Regions from separate parts of the Ensifer sp. 1H6 genome, predicted to be linked through region 1. Evidence: riboswitches for the same ligand, from Rfam matches in the RefSeq annotation. Region 1 holds a riboswitch; each other region holds the start of a gene.
What was found. Region 1 has a riboswitch for thiamine pyrophosphate ahead of BKP54_RS21370 (ABC transporter permease). Riboswitches for the same ligand answer to the same signal wherever they lie in the genome.
Positions count from the first base shown of each region.

Region 2: another riboswitch for thiamine pyrophosphate. It lies ahead of thiO (glycine oxidase ThiO); the one in region 1 lies ahead of BKP54_RS21370 (ABC transporter permease).
Region 3: another riboswitch for thiamine pyrophosphate. It lies ahead of thiB (thiamine ABC transporter substrate binding subunit); the one in region 1 lies ahead of BKP54_RS21370 (ABC transporter permease).

Region 1 covers NZ_MOAI01000019.1:8,772-13,165, reverse strand. The annotation lists gene rfbB (dTDP-glucose 4,6-dehydratase) at 1-401, shown strand, start outside; gene rfbD (dTDP-4-dehydrorhamnose reductase) at 404-1,312, shown strand; partial or broken gene BKP54_RS35665 (transposase) at 1,564-1,700, shown strand; TPP riboswitch at 2,117-2,219, shown strand; gene BKP54_RS21370 (ABC transporter permease) at 2,361-3,104, shown strand; gene BKP54_RS21365 (ABC transporter substrate-binding protein) at 3,142-4,086, shown strand; gene BKP54_RS21360 (hydroxyethylthiazole kinase) at 4,083-4,394, shown strand, end outside.
Region 2 covers NZ_MOAI01000031.1:51,431-55,824, forward strand. The annotation lists gene BKP54_RS28080 (hypothetical protein) at 1-166, shown strand, start outside; TPP riboswitch at 1,100-1,231, shown strand; gene thiO (glycine oxidase ThiO) at 1,454-2,449, shown strand; gene thiS (sulfur carrier protein ThiS) at 2,439-2,636, shown strand; gene BKP54_RS28100 (thiazole synthase) at 2,639-3,412, shown strand; gene BKP54_RS28105 (thiamine phosphate synthase) at 3,409-4,026, shown strand; gene BKP54_RS28110 (hypothetical protein) at 4,242-4,394, shown strand, end outside.
Region 3 covers NZ_MOAI01000021.1:49,684-54,077, reverse strand. The annotation lists partial or broken gene thiP (thiamine/thiamine pyrophosphate ABC transporter permease ThiP) at 1-1,030, opposite strand, end outside; gene thiB (thiamine ABC transporter substrate binding subunit) at 1,062-2,090, opposite strand; TPP riboswitch at 2,140-2,257, opposite strand; partial or broken gene BKP54_RS22845 (GNAT family N-acetyltransferase) at 2,392-2,875, shown strand; partial or broken gene BKP54_RS22840 (thiamine diphosphokinase) at 2,962-3,611, shown strand; gene BKP54_RS22835 (ABC-F family ATP-binding cassette domain-containing protein) at 3,615-4,394, shown strand, end outside.

The sequences.
Region 1 (4,394 bases):
TAAACATCCGCGACTGGCTGTATGTCGAGGATCATGTTCGGGCCCTGCAATGTGTGTTTGAGAAAGGTGTTCCCGGTCAGACCTACGCTGTAGGTGGTAATTCGGAACGTCGGAATATTGATGTCGTGAATACTGTTTGTGAGATTTTGGATCGCTTGCAACCGCGTCAGGGTGGCCAATCCTATAAAGGGCTGATCACTTATGTTGCCGATCGACCAGGTCACGATCAGCGCTATGCGATCGATGCGACCAAGATTACAACCGACCTTGGCTGGAGGCCAGCTGAAAGCTTCGAAACCGGTATCGAAAAGACAGTCTCTTGGTATCTTAGCCACCGGGACTGGTGGGACGAAATCCTTGGCCGGACAAAAGCGGCCAAGCGGCGTGGTTTGGGTGTTTGAACGTGAGACGGATTTTGATCACGGGCGGAACAGGGCAGATCGGGACCGAATTACTCCGTTGCCGCTGGCCGTGCGACATCGAATTGATCGCACCCACCCGGCAAGAGCTCGATCTTAGCGACGGCGACAGTATTGAACGTTACATCGATAAAGGGGCCTTCTGTGCGGTTATCAACTCGGGCGCTTATACGGCCGTTGATCGAGCCGAAGGCGATGTATTGACGGCTTGGAAAGTCAATGCTTTAGCCCCGGCCGCGATGGCATGGGCGACGAAGAAATGTGACATCCCGATCGTACAAATCTCGACGGATTATGTGTTCGATGGGGTCAAAAATACCCCATACATCGAAGACGACCCAGTAGCGCCACTGGGTGTCTATGGGGCTTCCAAGGAAGCAGGCGAGCAAGCCGTTCGAACGGCAAATCCTCGGCATGTCATCTTGCGGACAGCTTGGGTTTTTAGTGCTCATGGCACAAATTTTGTTAGAACAATGCTGCGGTTGGGGGCGGAAAGAGACGTAGTGAGCGTCGTCGATGATCAAGTGGGTTGTCCGACCGCGGCATCAGATATTGCGGCTGTATTGGCTACTATCACTTGTCGATTGATCGAGGATACGAGTGCGCCTGTTGGAACCTATTGTTTCGTTAACGCCGGCGACGCGACTTGGTACGATTTTGCGCGTGAGATATTCCAGCAGCGCAAACGCGCCGGATACTCAATTCCGACTTTGGAGGCAATTGGAACAAGTGAATACCCTACGCCGGCACGGCGCCCTGCGAACTCTCGACTTTCATCTGACAAGTTGAAGCGTGACTTCTCGGTGGAGCCGCGCCATTGGCCCGTAGCATTAAAACAGGTGCTAGAGTCTCTTTCCAGTGGAACCCTCCGAAACAACGATCAATGCAGCTAGGACTCCATCTACGATCGATCCAGTCCACGCACTAGGGTTGCAGCCTCTACCGCGTCTAAGCAGCTTTGTGAAGTTCATCGATTTAGATCTGTCGTGAGATCTTTCGACACTTCGGGGGTAGGAATACTCAGATCGACTGTTGGAGCCGCGATGATCCCGGTTCCAAGCGGTGTGAAGGCCTGGGCTGGCGACCGCGATACCGACATGAAAAGCATGGCGGGGATCACCGAGACGCTGGAAGTGATTGCTACGGCCGCAATTGCCTCACCAACAATGCCGCCGAACGGCCGCTGTGCGGCTTTACCTCGGCAGGAAGTCATGGCTCTTCGCTGGCTCCGACCGTGGTGCCGATCGCGCAGCCTTCTTGGCGACGCTGATCATGACGGCCTTATACCGCGCGCGGCATAAGGCCGTCATGATCAGCGTCGAACTAAGCCGAGCACCTCTTCCAACCTTCCAACCTACCCGTTGAGACGCGCTTCTCTCGCCGTTTCGGTTGGAGACGTGTCATTGATACTCGGCATAGTTCTCGTGCTCGGATGGCAAGCCCGTGGTCTGAAGCAGAAGATGCGAGATTTACCGAAGAAGTCGCCCGCCTTGCCTACGATTTAAGGCAGGAAATCGCCCCCGATTTATGAAATCATCAACAAACATTGGCCCATCTATTGAATCCTGTTGAAGGAACGCAGCAGTACACATCAGCACGACTAGAGTAAAGCTGCTTGGATCGGGTACAACTACCTGTAGTTCTCGCCGGATGGATATAGTCCAGTTGACACCAATTGGGTTTCTCCCATAAACTCAAAGCATTCCGAGGGGAGCACTTCACAGTGCTGAGATGGCGGTGAGCCGGACCCTTGAACCTGATCCGGGTCATGCCGGCGTAGGAACGGGAAAAGAGCCAGTTTCGGCAAACTAATCGCGTCTTCGCTCTCACCTGGATCTCCGTGATGTTTTGTCTGGAGATCGATCGATGCTGTCTTTTGCCAAGTTGCCGCCGGATGGCGGGTTTGCGGTTTGCCCGGGTCGCTGCGTCGGCTGACCGGCGATGCGCGTGTCTTTCACATTTGTTCGTAGCCTTGTTGTGCTTGCTGTCCTCTGGCAAGGGGCGGTCGTCGTCTTTGCGCTGCCGCGCTATCTGTTACCAACACCGATCGAGGTACTGGCCGTCTTTGCGCGACAGCCAGAATTTCTGCTTGAGCAGAGCTTGGTGACGATCGTCGAAATGCTGGCCGGGCTCGCGGTAGGCACGGCGTTCGGCGTTGCGACGGCAATCGGGCTGGCGGCTTTTCCGCGGTTCGGAAAGCTCGTCTGGCCTTTTGTGCTCGTCCTTCAGGCCTTTCCCGTTTTCGTCATCGCACCTTTGCTGGTGCTGTGGTTCGGCTTCGGTATGGTTTCGAAGATCGTGATGGCGGCGATCATTATCTTCTTTCCCGTCGTTTCCGCATTCTCGGACGGTCTACGCCGTACCGACGCGCAGATCCTCGATGCCGTGGCGCTCACCAAGGCGAGCCACTGGCAGGCGCTGATGCTCGTGCGACTGCCGCTGGCATTGCCGGGGCTCGTCACGGGCCTGCGCGTGGCGGCTCCCTTGGCGCCGCTGGGCGCTGTCGTCGGCGAATGGGTCGGCGCCTCGGCCGGCCTCGGCTTCGTTATCGTCCAGGCAAATGCCCGCATGCAGACCGATGTCGTCTTCGCTGCGATGGCCATTCTTGCTGTGCTTGCCGTTGCCCTCAGGCTGCTCGTCGATGAGGCAACCCGTCCACTCGCGCACTGGGAGCGGGAAACCTGAATTTCTGAGATCAATTGGGAGAGTTCATAACATCATGATCCGCAAATCTCTGCTTTCCGCCAGCCTCGCGCTCGGCGTCGCCCTTTCAGCCGGTTCGGCAACTGCCGCTGAAAAACTGACGGTGATGCTGGAGTGGTTCGTCAATCCCGACCATGCGCCGATCGTTGTCGCCAAAGAACTCGGTCTGTTCGAAAAGGCTGGGCTCGAGGTCCAACTCGTACCACCCGCCGACCCATCAAGCGTTCCGCGTCTCGTCGCTGCGGGGCAGGCGGATATCGGCGTGCACTACCAGCCGAACCTTTACCTCGATCAAGCCGCGGGCCTGCCGCTTGTTCGCATTGGCACTCTGGTCGAGACGCCGCTCAACACCGTCACCGTCCTTGACGACGGTCCGATCCGGAGCCTTGCCGATCTGAAGGGCAAGAAGATCGGCTTTTCCGTCTCCGGTTTCGAGGATGCGATGCTCGGCCGAATGCTCGCCTCGGCCGGTCTCAAGAAAGAAGACGTCGAGCTCGTCAACGTCAACTTCGCCCTGTCTCCGTCGCTAATCGCCGGTAAAGTCGATGCAACGATCGGCGGCTTCCGGAATTTTGAACTGACGCAGATGCGTATCGAGGGGCATGAGGGCCGGTCCTTCTTCCCAGAAGAGCATGGCGTGCCTGTTTATGACGAGCTCGTGTTCGTCACCGACAAGGCAAAGGTTGCCGACAAGCGCTTGCCGCCCTTCCTCGCCGCGGTGGAGCAGGGGGCGATCTTTCTCACCAATCATCCGGATGAAGCCTGGAAGCTGTTTGTCAAGGCCTACCCGAACCTGGATGACGAACTCAACCGCAGCGCTTTCACGGACACGCTGCCGCGCTTCGCCAAAAGGCCGGCGGCGCTCGATCGCGGTCGATACGAGCGGTTTGGGGCGTTTCTCGCCGAAAGCGGGTTGATCGGCAAGGCACCTGCTGTCGACGATATCGCGGTGGAAATCCGATGACAGGTACATCGGACTTCGTCGAAAATGCTGCTGCATCGCTGACGCTTGTGCGGCAGCGCCGCCCCCGCGTGCATTGCCTGATGAACACGGTGGTGCAGAAGTTCGTAGCCGATGGGTTAGCGGCTCTGGGTGCGATCCCCTCGATGACATCCTCGCCGGAAGAGGTCGAGGCTTTTACCCGGCGAGCCGATGCGCTCGTCGTCAATCTTGGCACGCTTGATGACGAGCGGCGCGCGGCGATCCGTCTGGCAACCGCTGTCGCGCGCGATGCCGACAAGCCGTGGATCATCGATCCCGTACATTGCGAC
Region 2 (4,394 bases), on a different contig from region 1:
CCAAGACATCCGCGCTGGCCGCCTCGCAAAATTCCTGATGGATGAATTTAGGTTCGGCAATACGGATGAGTTGGCGTTAACAGAGTGCGGTCGCTGGTTCTGTAGGCGGGCGAGCCCAACACGTCGAATTCAGAGCGAACAGCAACCGACCAGTATGCTGCACTAGGCGATGTGTTGCTCAACACCGCAGAGTGACGCGCTGCCCCACTCTCGGCCCTCGACTGGGATCACACTACGCCAGGCATACTCCGGTCAGCGTGGCCGCGCAACGGCCACGCCGTCATCGAGATGCCCCAGAGACAGCTGAAAATATTCCGCATCCGAGGCCCGATCCGATATGCATGTGCTCGTTAATTCAGCGCCGGCGTCGGTCCCCAGACCTCGCGATAGAATCGGAAGTCGGCACGTTCATGTCCGTGCTGCGAGCAGCAGGCGACGGGACTTATCGAGACCAAACATGTCGCCATAGCGATCGAGCGCGACCATGACGGAGGTGAAGTTGCTTGCATTGACCGCCCTTTCGCGGCCGAGCGAATTTTCTGCACAGATATGGCGCCATTCGGATTCCTTTTTATTGGATGCTGGCCATTTTCCGACCGGGCTTGCACCGTGAACCACTCAAAACGGGGGACTCTCATGGCTCCAGGACGAGGAGAAATGGTCGAACTGCATGAACGCCGTGGCTCTCATCGCCTCGGGCGCGCCCGCGCAGGCGGACACGACGGTGTGCTTGGGAAATGTGTGTATTGTCACTTCCAGGGACGGCACCAACCATGAAAGGTCTCTGAGCGACATCAATGAAGAAGCGAGAAAGGAATCGCTTGAGAACATTCGAGACCATTGATTGTTGTGTGGCAGACGATGCCTCCACTTGCCTGAGAGCAAAACTCACGCTGCAGCGCCTTTTCTACTAAACGCATGCTCCTTGATGCCTTCCCGCCGCTAGACGAGCGCGAGGCCCGCCGCATTGATGCGCCGGCTCATGTTGCTCCTCTCGGCGCGATACGCGTTGAGTCTAAGGTATGTGGATGACGCTTTAGCCCCGTTGGGAATAAACTAACAACGCTTGACAAAGCACGGCATTGGCCGTTCAACTCGGTTCATTCACCAGGGGAGTCCCGACAAGGGGCTGAGATATTGCTGGGCGGATCGGCTCTTTCGACCGCAGCGCAATGACCCGTTGAACCTGATCCAGTTCATGCTGGCGTAGGGACGGTGGGAACGACGGCAGTTGCGACAGCTCCTTTGCGATCGCGTGGACGTGTCTCTATCTTTCCAGCGCCAAGATCTGGGTCTCCAAACGTCAAGGTTGGAGCCGACCAATGGTTTTTTCAGATGTCGTACACGAGCCAAACCGCGGACATAGACGGCAACATCGACGCCCGTTAGCGGTGCGGCGCATGGATGAATGGCCCTACAGCTCCGGCCAGGTAACAGCTCGAACGGCTGCCAAATGAGGCAGGTGCTGATCAACGGAGCGGGTGTCATCGGCCTTGTCACCGCATACGAACTGGCGCGACGCGGCATTGAGGTCGACGTCTTCGAACGTTCAAAACGGATTGGCGCCGGCGCATCCTGGTTTGCGGGCGGCATGCTGGCGCCCTGGTGTGAGCGCGAAAGTGCCGACGAGAAAGTCGAACGCGTCGGCGCGACAGCCATCGAGTGGTGGAAGACGGCGCTGCCCGACAAGGTCGTGCAAGAGGGGACACTTGTCGTCGCCGCCGCGCGCGATACACGCGAGCTCGATCGCTTCGCGGCGCGAACCAAAGGGCACAGATGGCTTGATGCAGACCAGATAGCCGAACTGGAACCCGATCTCGCCGGCCGTTTTTCTCGTGCACTCCACTTCCCGAGGGAAGCGCATCTCGATCCGAGAGAGGCGCTGCCTTCACTCCATGACACATTAATGGCCATGGGGGTGCGTTTTCATTTCGGCCAGGCGACCGATGCCACCGTCGATCGCCGTGTCGATTCGCATATTGACTGCACAGGCCCTGCCAGGCTCCCGGATGACGCGGCACTGCGGGGCGTGCGTGGCGAGATGCTCTATCTGCGCACCGGCGACATTCAACTGTCGCGTCCAGTGCGCTTCCTGCATCCTCGACACCCCATCTATGTCGTTCCACGCCGCCAGGGCGTCTTCATGGTCGGGGCAACAATGATAGAGAGCGAATTGTCCGGTCCTATCACTGCACGGTCGCTGATGGAGCTCTTAAACGCAGCCTACGCCCTGCACCCGGCCTTCGGCGAAGCGCAGATCACCGAAACCGGAACTGGCATTCGCCCCGCCTACCCCGACAATCTGCCAAGGATCACGAAAAGCGGTTCGATCTATTCCGTGAACGGTATGTATCGGCATGGTTTCCTGCTCTCGCCGGCTCTTGCGCACGACGTTGCCGAACTTCTGCTCAACCCGGACCACAGATCGGAGTTCTATGATGAACCTTAACGTCAATGGCGAAGAGCACGAGGTCGCCTGCTCGACGCTCGCCGAACTGATGGCTGCACTCGACTATGAAGGAAGCTGGCTGGCGACCGCTGTCAACGGCGAACTCGTTCACGCGGCCGACCGCGATCGATGGCGCTTAGGCGATCATGATCGCATCGAAATTCTCTCGCCGATGAAAGGTGGCTGAACATGCTGCAAGTCTACGACACGGAAATCACCTCTCGACTGCTTCTGGGAACAGCGGGCTATCCATCTCCAGCCGTGCTTTCGGACGCCGTGCGGGCTTCAGGGACACAAATCATCACGGTCTCGTTGAGGAGAGAGACGGCCGGCGGCAAAGCGGGAGGTGCGTTTTTCGAACTGATCCGCGAGCTCGGGACGAAAATACTGCCGAACACCGCCGGCTGCCACACCACCAAGGAGGCGGTGCTCACTGCCAAGATGGCGCGCGAGGTTTTCAAGACGAACTGGATCAAGCTCGAAGTGATCGGCAATCACGACACATTGCAGCCGGATGTGTTCTCGCTGGTCGAAGCCGCACGGATCCTTTCGAACGAAGGCTTCGAGGTCTTTCCCTATACAACCGACGATCTGGTTGTCGCCGAGCGCCTGCTGGAAGCTGGCTGCCGCGTGTTGATGCCCTGGTGCGCTCCGATCGGCAGTGCCATGGGGCCGCAAAATCCGTCCGCCTTGCGGTCGATGCGCGCGCATTTCCCGGACGTGCCTCTGATTGTCGATGCGGGCATCGGCCGCCCTTCGCATGCAACGACAGTGATGGAGCTCGGTTTCGATGCCGTGCTCCTGAATACCGCGGTGGCCGGCGCGGGAAATCCGGCCGTGATGGCATCGGGTTTTGCCAAGGCGATCGAGGCCGGTCGGCTGGCTTTTGAAGCCGGCATGCTCGAACCGCGAGACCTGGCAGTCCCCTCCACCCCGGTGATCGGAAAGGCAGTCTTCTCATGAAGCTCGATCCCTTCTACCTCATTGTCGACAGCGCGAATTGGGTCGAACGCCTCGTTCCAATTGGAGTGAGGCTGGTCCAGCTTCGCATCAAGGAAAGACCCGATAGCGAGGTTCGTAGCGATATCCGCATCGCCAGAACCATATGCGACAGACACGGCTGCCAACTTGTCGTCAACGACCATTGGCGCATCGCGATCGACGAAGGCTGCGATTTCGTTCATCTCGGTCAGGAAGATCTGGCGCAAGCTGACGTGGCCGCCATTCGTCGGGCCGGACTGAAGCTCGGCATCAGCACACATGACGAGGCCGAACTCGATATGGCGCTGTCAGTCGCGCCCGACTATGTCGCGCTGGGCCCGGTCTATCCGACCATTCTCAAGAAGATGAAGTGGGAGCCGCAGGGGCTTGCCCGCCTCACCACTTGGAAGAAGAAAATCGGATCGACCCCGCTGGTTGCGATCGGTGGACTGAACCTTGAACGTATCGATGGCGTTCTCACACATGGCGCGGAGTGTGCCGCGGTCGTGACCGACATTACACGTAGCCAGGATCCCGAGGGCAGAACAAGGCAATGGATCGCTGCGACGTCACGGTGGCGCATTGCGCCAGCTTGAACGAGATCTTCGTTTCCCAGCCGGCGACCACGGCCGAGCACCGTCCCCAGATGAGCCTCACCCTCAGAAAAGCCGCAACAACGGAAAATCGGCCGAATATAGATGCCTAGAAGAGCCTCGCGAGGCTAACGTGTGACGGCGTAGTCACCGACGATCCTTGTTTCGCAAGGATCGTCAAGGTATATAGAAACCTGAAGGTGCTGTGGTCGAGGAAGATGTCTATTGTTGCAGTAAAGGTTTTGTCGACTGTCAACGCCCCTTATGGGACGAAGCTTTCGGCTGAGCAATTGGCATCCAAGATTTCCGATCCTGCCAGCGCAGTCAATTTCGATGCGTCGGCGTTCTCCTTTTTTTCCGAGGTAGACGAG
Region 3 (4,394 bases), on a different contig from region 1:
TCATCGCGGCGGCCATGGTGACGCAAAAGAATGCCGAGAGGACGGCGATGACAATGCTGGTGACGAGAGCACGATGCACGGTCGGGTCGCCGGCAAGCTTCACCAGATCCGCACGCAGGCCGGAACCGACGACGGCGATCAGCGGTGCGCCGATGAAGAGCAGCGAGAACAGGATCCAGCCGGCGTCGGACGTCCGGGAGAGGCCGGTTCCTGCATCATAGCGTCTGGAGATTTTGCCCGCGGTTGCGCTTTGTGCAGGTTCGGTCGCGACACGCGTTAGAGCCAGGAGCAGGGCTCCGGTCATGACGATCTGTAGGGCGGACAGGGCGATCGCCCGCGGCGGGTCGAAATCGAAGCGCAGCGCCTGGTAGATCGCGACCTCGATGGTGCTGGCGGCAGGCCCGCCGCCGAGCGTCAGCACCAGCGTGAAGCTGGTGGCGCAGAGCATGAAGACGAGGCCGGCAGCACCTGGCAGCAATCCCCGAAGGACCGGCCACTCGACAAAGCGGAAGAGTGCGGCTGGCGGCATGCCGAGATTGGCGGCGGTTCTCCAGTATTCCGAAGGGATGCGCTCGAGCCCGGCGAGAAAGAGACGTGCGATAAGCGGCATGTTGAAGAAGACGTGGGCGAGCAGGATGCCGAAAAGGCCGTAGATGCTGATCGGCTGCTGCAGCCCGAGGCCGGCGAGGGCGGTGTTGAGCGCGCCCTGCCGGCCCCAGATCTCGATCAGCCCGAGCGCGCCGACAAGCACGGGCAGGCCGAGCGGCAGGGCCATCACCCGCAGAACCCAGACGCGGCCGGGAAAGCTCGGCCGGCGCGCAAGCGCCCGTGCGATCGGGATGGCAAGAACAACGGAAAGCAGCGTCGAAAGGCTCGCCTGCAGCAAGGTGAAGCGCGTTACCCGCCAGATATAGGCATCGAACAGCACGCTGTTGCCGAAGTCACCGCTCTGGAGCAAAAGGGCTGCAATCGCCAGGCCGACAAACAGCAGGATACCGCCGAGACTTAAAGTCCCGGCGGTCATCGTGATGCGATTTTCGGCAGGCGCGAACAAATGCGCCTCAGTTCTTGCTAATGGCGGCCAGCCATTCGTCGATCCAGGCCTTGCGGTTCGCCGCCACCTCTTCCGACGGCAGCAGGAAAGTCTTCTCCGGATTGACCAGCTTGCTAAAAGCCTCCGGCAGCGGCTCCTTGGTCGCCGCGACCGGCATCATCCAGTTGGTCGTCGGAATGATCGACTGGAACTCCGGGCCGGTCATGAAGGCGAGAAACTGCTTGGCAAGCTCCGGCTCCTTGGCGCTCTTGGTCATGCCGGCAACTTCGATCTGGATGTAGTGACCTTCCGAGAATTCGGCCGCCTGGTAGCGGTCGGTGTTTTCCGCCACCATGTGGTAGGCGGGCGACGTGGTGTAGGAAAGCACCATCGGCGCTTCGCCCTTGGTGAAGAGGCCATAGGCTTCCGACCAGCCCGGCGTTACGGTCAGTACCCTGTCCTTGAGCTTGGCCCAGGCGGCGCCGGCTTCGTCGCCATAGACGGCCTTGACCCAGAGAAGCAGACCGAGGCCCGGCGTCGAGGTGCGCGGATCCTCGATGACGATCTTCTGAGAGGCGTCGCCTTCGACCAGTTCCTTCAGGCTCTTCGGCGGCGTCTTCAAGGTCTGGGTGTCGTAGACGACGGCGAAATGGCCGTAGTCATAGGGAAGGAAGGTGTCGTCGGTGAAGTCGCCGGGTACCTTGACGTTGGCAGGCTCGATGCCGTGCGGCGCGAAGAAGCCGGTGGCCTTGGCCTCGGCGACGAGGTTTGTATCGAGGCCGAGCACGATGTCGGCCTTGGAGGCCGCGCCTTCGAGCTTGAGGCGGGTCAGAAGCTCGACGCCATCGGCGACGCCGACATAGGTGACCTTGCATTCGCAGGTCTTCTCGAAAGCTTCGGCGACCTTGGCACCCGGCCCCCATTCGGTGATGAAGCTTTCATAGGTGTAGACGGTCAGCGTCTTGTCGGCAGCAACGGCATTGGCCGCGAAGACAAGTCCTGCCGTCGCGGCAAGCGCTAGCCGGCTAAGAACCTTGAGTTGCGATGAATTGGACATGGCAGGCACCTCTCCCTAAAAATGATGTTGCATGGGAAAAGGGCGTATCGATCCGATCGCGTCTAATCCCTCCGCCGGTATGAGCCGGATCAGGTTCCGCGGGTTGGCGTTCAACGCCTCTCAGCCTTCGGCCGCCATGCGGTCGGAAGGCACCCCGTTAGAGCGGGTAGAGATTTACCGCCGAGCCGGTTTGATGGCAAGCGAAGTTTGAGGACGGCAAAAGCGCCCGCCCCGCATTTTCGCGCCGCGGCGCATGGGGTAAAATCGTCGGCAGAGTTTGCAGACGCCGAAGGAGCCTGCGATGACTGACATGCTCGTTCGCCTTTATGCACTGCCGGCACAAGCGAGATCACCGCTTGCTGACGGTATCGGCATTCACCGCGCAATGGCACCCGAACGAAGCTTGTTGTTCCCTGGATCGAGCAGACATTTGGCTCCGGCTGGGCGGGCGAGGCGGAGGCGGCCTTCAGATCGACGCCGACGTGCATGCACATCGCGGTGTTCGAGGACCGGATCGTCGGCTTTGCCTGCCACGATGTCACAGCGCTCGGTTTCTTCGGGCCGACGGGCGTCGACGAGGCCATGCGCGGACGGGGATCGGCGAGGCGCTCTTGCGCGTGAGCCTGACGGCGATGCGTGACGCAGGCTACGGTTACGCCATCATCGGCGGCGTCGGCCCGGCCGAATTCTACCGACGCACGGTCGGCGCCATCGAGATCCCCGATTCCAACCCCGGGATCTATGCGGAGATGCTGTTTCCCGATACCTTGCCCGAAGATCACTGACAACGAGGACGCAAAATCGCCGGATCGCGCCCTTGTTCGGTTTTCTTGCTTTTCCTTGCCCGTGCCTTTGCGCTATGGGCTTTGCCATGGCCCGATCCACCTTCACCATTCTGCTCGGCGGTGCACTGACCCCGACCGATCGCCTTGCGCGCCAGCTCGCAGGCAGCCGCTTCGTTGCGGCCGATGGCGGCATGCGGCATGCGCGGGTGCTATCCGTGACCCCCGACGTCTGGGTGGGCGATTTCGATTCGACCGAGGAGGCGCTGCTCGCGGAATTTGCCGATGTCCCGCGCGAGCCCTATCCCGCCGCCAAGGCTGCGACCGATGGCGAAATCGCTGTCGAGGCGGCGCTGTCGCGTGGCGCCGAAGCCTTGATCTTTGCCGGCGCGCTCGGAGGATCACGCAGCGACCATGCCTTCCTGCACCTGCTTCAGGCTGCTTCGCTGGCCGAACGTGGGTTGCCGGTGTTCATGACCTCGGGTGAGGAGGAGGCCTATCCGCTGCTTGCAGGCGAGATCGAAATCGATCTGCCGAAGGGCAGCCTATTCTCGATCCTCGGACTGACCGATCTCATCGGGCTTACGATCGTCAACGCGCGTTATCCGCTCACCGATTTCACGTTGCCGTTCGGGTCTTCGCGCACCGTTTCCAATGTCGCGGAGGGTCCCCTTCGCATTTCCCTCGACACCGGCCGGCGATCGTTCTCGCCCGCCCCTATGACCTTTCCGGAGCCTGAGCCTTGGCGCCTCCCATTCTGAAACTCGACGATATCTTCCTGACCTTCGGTGGCACGCCGCTTCTGGCCGGCGCCAACCTGCAGGTGGAGCCGGGGGATCGCATCTGCCTTGTCGGGCGCAACGGTTCCGGCAAATCGACGCTGATGAAGATCGCCGCCGGTCTTGCCGAAGCGCAATCGGGCGAGGTCTTCCGCCATCCGTCCTCGACCGTTCGCTACCTGCCCCAGGCACCGGATTTCGAAGGCTACGACACGGTGCAGGCCTATGCCGAGTCGGGCCTTGGCCCAAGCGACGACCCGTATCGCGTCGCTTACCTACTGCAGCACCTGGGTCTGACCGGCGAAGAAGACCCGGCACGCCTTTCCGGCGGCGAGGCGCGCCGCGCAGCGCTTGCCCGGGTGATGGCGCCGGAGCCGGATATCCTGCTGCTCGACGAGCCGACCAACCATCTCGATCTGCCGACGATCGAATGGCTCGAAGACGAGCTGACCCGCAGCCGTTCGGCCCTGGTGCTGATCTCGCACGACCGGCGCTTCCTCGAAAAGGTCTCGAACGCGACGGTCTGGCTCGATCGCGGCCAATCCCGCCGGCTCGACCGCGGCTTCGGCCATTTCGAGGCCTGGCGCGACGAGGTGCTGGAGGCGGAAGAGCTGGAGCAGCACAAGCTCGGCAAGGCGATCGAGCGCGAGGAGCATTGGCTGCGCTACGGCGTTACCGCCCGGCGCAAGCGCAACATGCGTCGTCTCGGCGAATTGCAGGACATGCGCTCGCGCCATCGCGGC